Sagittula stellata E-37: one gene and its partner. The main gene of each other region encodes a partner of the protein of the gene in region 2 in a complex. Links are inferred from orthologs where the notes say so. Each region holds a gene or a part of one and is shown on either strand. Other genes may lie near its edges.

Evidence for each region.
Region 1: the proteins of ABFK29_RS04790 (region 2) and accD are in contact, whole or in part, in a solved structure (PDB 8UXZ), measured with the Escherichia coli proteins. The link is inferred for Sagittula stellata E-37 from one-to-one orthologs.

The regions. Positions count from the first base shown.
Region 1 is NZ_CP155729.1:138,561-141,500, reverse strand. The notes cover bases 115-2,940. They hold accD (acetyl-CoA carboxylase, carboxyltransferase subunit beta), read left to right. Parts: upstream 115-972; coding sequence 973-1,908; downstream 1,909-2,940. Other genes in these bases: ABFK29_RS00710 (bifunctional folylpolyglutamate synthase/dihydrofolate synthase), read left to right, coding at 1,946-2,940; ABFK29_RS00720 (CPBP family intramembrane glutamic endopeptidase), read left to right, coding at 115-567. In the rest of the region: more of ABFK29_RS00720, read left to right, coding at 1-114.
Region 2 is NZ_CP155729.1:1,012,725-1,015,817, forward strand. Bases 10-2,988 are described here. They hold ABFK29_RS04790 (acetyl-CoA carboxylase carboxyltransferase subunit alpha), read right to left. Parts: upstream 1,991-2,988; coding sequence 1,028-1,990; downstream 10-1,027. Other genes in these bases: ABFK29_RS04785 (cytochrome c biogenesis CcdA family protein), read right to left, coding at 10-581; ABFK29_RS04795 (helix-turn-helix domain-containing protein), read left to right, coding at 2,100-2,528; ABFK29_RS04800 (LysE family translocator), read right to left, coding at 2,467-2,988. Also shown: more of ABFK29_RS04785, read right to left, coding at 1-9; more of ABFK29_RS04800, read right to left, coding at 2,989-3,063. UniProt on the Escherichia coli protein: Component of the acetyl coenzyme A carboxylase (ACC) complex. First, biotin carboxylase catalyzes the carboxylation of biotin on its carrier protein (BCCP) and then the CO(2) group is transferred by the carboxyltransferase to acetyl-CoA to form malonyl-CoA.

The DNA of each region.
Region 1 (2,940 bases), 870 kb from region 2 along the record:
TTTCTGCGCGTCGCGGCCGTGCTGGTGGCGTTGAACGTCGTGATCGCGCTCTTGCCGCCATGGCCGTTGCGCGTGGCGTCCGAGCCCGGCCTGCCGCCTGCGCAATGGCTGGCTCTGTTGCCGCTGACGCTGGTGGCGCTGCTGGTACAGACCGCATCGGAAGAAGTCCTGTTCCGCGGTTACTTCCAAAGTACACTTGCCGCGCGGGTGAAGTGGCCCGCGGTGTGGTTGACGCTGCCTTCGCTGGCTTTCGGTCTTGGCCATTATGCGCCGGATGTCTGGGGCAGCAACGCAGTGTCGATCGCGCTATGGGCCGTGGCGTTCGGTCTTGCCGCCGCAGACCTGACGGCGCGCTCGGGCAGCCTTGGCGCTGCCATCGCGTTCCACATGGTCAACAACTTCGTGGCCATCGGCGTCATGTCCCTGCAAGGCGACCTGTCCGGGCTGGCTCTGACAAAGCTGCCTTTTGGGCCAGAGGACGAAGCGGCACTTGCCGCGATCCTGCCGGTGGACCTTGCAACCCTGTTCGTCAGTTGGCTCGCCGCGCGTCTCGCTTTGCGCGTATAGTCCTCCTGTTCTCGCGATGGTGGGGCATTCGGTTCAGCGCGTGGACGTTTGGCTTGAACGTCGGTGTTTTTTGTCGCGATTTATTACAAGGGTTTGGATCATGCGGATGCATGCTTTTCATGTGCTCCGGCCCTGGCTGCTCATGCGCCGGCGTGGCGCGCTGTTGTCCCCTTTTTTCTGCCGGCAGCTCCGATTTTCCGCCCGTGCCGCCAAGTTACGGGACGGGCTGCAACCATTCCGAAAGGGGGCGGCGCACAGCCCCGCCCTACAAGCCGTCGCGCGCGTCGGCTGAGGCCGCGTGCCGTTCCGCGATCCATCGTGCGGACAAGGCTCCACCGGAGGCTAAGATTGCAATTCGACGCAGCGGGGCATAAGTGACGCGCAAACGCTGAACTCGGGGCTTCCATGAACTGGATCACCAACTACGTCCGTCCGCGCATCAATTCGATCTTCTCCCGCCGGGAAGTCCCGGAGAACCTGTGGTCGAAATGCGAAAGCTGCGGGACGATGCTGTTTCACCGGGAGATCAGCGACAACCTCAACGTCTGCACCAACTGCGGCCACCACATGAACATCACGCCGCGTGACCGTTTCCATGCGCTGTTCGACGGCGGCATATATTCCGAGGTCGCCGTGCCGGAGCCGATGGCCGACCCGTTGCACTTCCGCGACTCCAAGCGTTACCCCGACCGTATCCGTGCGGCGCAGAAGGGCACCGGCGAGAAAGAGGCCATGCTGGTCGGCGCGGGCGAGATCGGGCGCACGCCCGTCGTCTGTGCCGCGCAGGACTTCAGCTTCATGGCCGGGTCGATGGGCATCTATGTCGGCAACGCCATCGTCGCCGCCGCCGAAGAGGCGGTGAAGCTCGGCCGGCCGCTGATCCTGTTTTCCGCCGCAGGCGGCGCACGTATGCAGGAAGGCATCCTGAGCCTCATGCAGATGCCGCGCACCACCGTGGCCGTGCAGATGCTGAAAGAGGCGGGCCTGCCGTACATCGTCGTGCTGACCCATCCGACCACCGGTGGGGTGACGGCCTCTTACGCGATGCTGGGCGATGTGCAGATCGCCGAACCCGGCGCGCTCATCTGTTTTGCGGGGCCGCGCGTGATCGAACAGACCATCCGCGAGAAGCTGCCCGAAGGGTTCCAGCGTGCCGAGTACCTGCTTGAGCACGGTATGCTCGACCGTGTGACAGACCGGCGTGACATGCGCGAGGAGCTGATCGTGCTGTGCCGCATCCTGATGAAGATGCCGCCGCCGACATGGGGCGATCTTCCGCCTCCGGGACCGGAGGACATGGTGCGCGAGCCGAACGCGGCCGTGGACGACTCCAAGGCATAAGACCGGGCTAAGTGCCCCTTTCGAGGATGTGCAAGAGATGGGTCAGGGCTCTGACGTGATACTGGAGCGCCTGATGGCGCTGCATCCAAAGGTCATCGACCTTGTTCTGGACAGGGTCTGGCGTTTGCTCGAAGCGCTGGGGCATCCGGAGCGCAACCTGCCGCCCGTGATCCACCTTGCCGGGACCAACGGCAAGGGCTCGACGCAGGCGATGATCCGCGCCGGGCTGGAGGCAGAGGGCAAGTCCGTCCACGCATATACCTCCCCGCATCTCGTCCGGTTTCACGAACGCATCCGCCTTGCCGGGACGCTGATTGCAGAGGATGCGCTGGCCGAGGTGCTGGATGAATGCGAGGACGCGAACGGCGGCGCGCCGATCACATATTTCGAGATCACAACCTGTGCTGCGCTGTTGGCCATGGCCCGGACACCCGCCGATTTCACCCTGCTGGAAACGGGTCTTGGCGGGCGTCTGGACGCGACGAACGTCGTCAAAAGGCCTGAGCTTACGATCATCACGCCGATCTCCATGGATCATGAGAACTTCCTTGGCGACACGCTGGCGAAGATCGCGGGCGAGAAAGCCGGCATCCTCAAAGGCGGTGTCCCCTGTGTCGTCGGCCCGCAGTCCGATGAGGCGATGGAGGTGATTGAGGCCCGCGCGCAGGCCCTCGGCGCACCGCTTCTGGCGTATGGCCAGCACTGGCACGCGTGGGAAGAGCGGGGCCGCTTGGTCTTCCAGGACGAGACCGGTCTGCTGGACCTGCCCCTGCCGAACCTGCCCGGCGCGCACCAGATCCAGAATGCCGGCGCGGCGCTGGCGGCTTTGCGGCACCTCGGTTCGGGAGAGGGCGCGTTCGATGCGGCTGTGTCGCAGGCATTCTGGCCCGCGCGGATGCAACGATTGCGCAAAGGTCCTGATCTGGATGGCTTGCCGGGTATCGAGCTGTGGCTTGACGGTGGCCATAACCCCGCCGCCGGAGAGGCCATCGCCGCGCATCTCGCGCGCCTGCCCGAACGGCCGACGTGGCT
Region 2 (3,093 bases):
GCGACCGCCAGCCGCCGGAGCGTGGCGCCGTGCCGTCCGATGGCGCCGCGCGTGCCGTAGGCCAGCCCGAGGATCAGGGTCGAGACGCCCATGGCGAAGGCCGCCATGATCGCCGTCACCCGCAGAAGGCTTTCGCCCTGCGAGGCAAGTGCTATGGCGCCGCCGAGCGTGGGGCCGATGCAGGGGCTCCAGACCGCGCCGAGCAGCAGCCCGCCGAGGAACTGCCCCCGCAGCCCGGTGCGGTCGACGCTGTCCATGCGCGTGTCGGCGCGCGCCGCCATGCCAGCCGTCGCCCCGGCCAGCACCGCGCCGGCGCGCGGCACCAGAAGCGCCAGCCCGAAGGCCACCATCAGCACCGCCCCGGCCCTTGAGATGGTCTCGGCGTCGAGTCCGGCGAGATGCCCGAAAGCCGTAACCGAGACGCCGAGGACCACGAAGGACAGCGACATCCCCGCCGCCATCGCCAGGGGCCCGCGCGGGCTGGCCTGCAGCGCGCCCGCGAGCACGATGGGCAGCACCGGCACCACGCAGGGGTTGATGAGGGTCAGAAGCCCCGCGCCATATGCGAACAGCAATTCCATGCCGCGATATGAGCGCAGCCGGATGTGCCTGTCACTCGACAATCGCCTGACGCCGGGTCACGTCCGCGCCAGCGAATGTTTCAGGGGTTGTGTCAGGGCCCGACCGCCGGCGCCTGTGGACGGGGCAGGAGCGAGGGGCCGGCCCCTCGCGCTCCCCGGAGTATTTTCGAAGCAAAGAAGCCGGGAGGTCGGGGCAGGGGCCTTTCGGCGTGGGGGCATGGAGAGGACGGCAGTCGCGATAGGCCGATGGCGCCAGCGATGCAGGTGGCGCCTGGGAAGACTGGATATGCGAAGACTGGGCCTGGGAAGACTGGGCTTGGGAGGACCGGATATGGGAACGCTGGGCCTGGGGAACATAGGGCCGGGGACGGTGGTGCGACTGGACCGGCTGGCCGTTAAGGGGGCGGCCAGCCGCCTTTGCGCACTGCGGCGGAACGGGGGGCCGCTCAGGCGGCCAGTCCCTTGGCCCCCATGTTCAGGAACTTGGCCCGGCGGGCCTGCACCAGTTCGCCGCGTTTCGTGCCGCCGAGCTCCTTCAGCATCGTCGCGATGGCTTCGCCGACCGAGGAGAGTACCGCCGCGCGGTCGCGGTGCGCGCCGCCTTTCGGTTCGCGGATGATCCGGTCGCAGACACCGAGCTGGTAGAGATCCTGCGCCGTCAGTCGCAGCGCCTCCGCGGCCTCGCGCATCTTTTCGGCATCCTTCCACAGGATCGACGCGCAGCCTTCGGGCGAGATCACCGAGTAGACCGAATGCTCCAGCATCGCGACGCGGTTCGCCGTGGCGAAGGCCACCGCCCCGCCCGAGCCGCCTTCGCCGATGATCACCGTCACCAGCGGCACGCCGATCTTCAGGCATTTTTCGGTCGACCGGGCGATCGCCTCGGACTGGCCGCGTTCCTCGGCGCCCTTGCCGGGGTAGGCGCCGGGCGTGTCGATCAGCGTCACCACCGGCAGCCCGAAGCGGTCCGCCATGTCCATCAGGCGCACCGCCTTGCGGTAGCCCTCGGGCCGGGCCATGCCGAAGTTGCGGTCGATCCGGGACGAGGTGTCGTGGCCCTTCTCGTGGCCGATCACCATCACCGGTTCGTCGTTGAACCGCGCGAGCCCGCCCATCACCGCGTGGTCGTCGGCAAAGTTCCGGTCGCCGGCCAGCGGCGTGTATTCGGTGAACAGCGCCTCGATGTAGTCCTTGCAATGCGGGCGCTCCGGGTGCCGCGCGACCTGGCACTTCCGCCAGGGCGTCAGCTTGGCGTAGAGGTCCTTGAGCAGCGCGTCGGCCTTCTTGTCGAGCGCCTTCGCCTCGGCCTCCACGTCCATGCCGGGGTTCTCGCGCGCCATCGCGCGCAGTTCTTCCGCCTTGCCTTCGATCTCCGCCAGCGGCTTCTCGAAATCGAGGTAGTTGGCCATGCGGTGTCCTCCATGATGCTGGGCGCTATATGGCGATTGCGCAGCCGGAACGCAACAAAGCAAGATTTGTCGCCCCCGTCGGTGCACGATGGCCCGGAAAGGAGCGCCCATGTCCGCCACGCCGCCCGCCACGTCCTGCGAATCCCGCCTGCGCCGGGCGATCCGGCACATCGTCGACCGTCCCGGCGGGGACCTCTCGCTCGATGCCCTGTGCGGGGTGGCGGGAATGTCGCGTGTCCACGTCGCGCACGTGTTTCACGCCATGACCGGAGAAACCGCGGCACGGGCGGTGCGCCGGTTGCGGCTGCACCGCGCCGCCTTCGGCCCGACGCACGGCCCCGCCCCCGTGGACCGGATCGCCGCGCACAGCGGTTACGACAACGTGGACAGCTCCGTGCGGGCGTTCAAGGCGCTCTACGGCATCTCGCCGGCCGCCTTCCGGCAGGCCGGGCGCAGCGCGCCAGTCGCGGGGATGGCTATCCGCCGAACAGCACGGGCACCATGGCGGCGACAAGCAGCGCCGCCATCGTCCGGTTGAACCAGCGCAGGCGCACCGGGTTGGCCAGCCAGCGGCGGATACCGGTGCCGAAGCTGGTCCAGACGATGCCCGATACCGTGCCGAGCGCCAGGAAGACGGATGCGACGAACAGCACCCCGGCCACGTCCCGGCCCGGCGCGTACAGCGTGATCGCCCCCAGCGCCATGCTCCAGCCCTTCGGGTTGACCCACTGGAAGGCCGCCGCCTGCGCGAAGGTCATGGGCCGCGTCTCGGCCGCCGCTTCGCGGACCTCTCCGGCGGTGGCGATCTTCCAGGCGAGGTAGAGAAGGTAGACCACCGCCAGCGTCTTCAGCACCGCGTAGGCCGGGGGCCAGAGATCGAAGAGCCGCATCGCGCCCAGGCCCACCGGCACGATCATCAGCGGAAATCCCAGCACGACACCCGACAGGTGCGGCAAGGTCCGCCGGATGCCGAAATTGGCGCCCGACGCGACCAGCATCAGGTTGTTCGGCCCCGGCGTGAACAAGGAGGCGGCGGCAAAGCCCGCGAGGGCGGGGAAGATGTCGAAGGTCATGGGAATGCGCGTCCGGATTTCGGCTTTGAC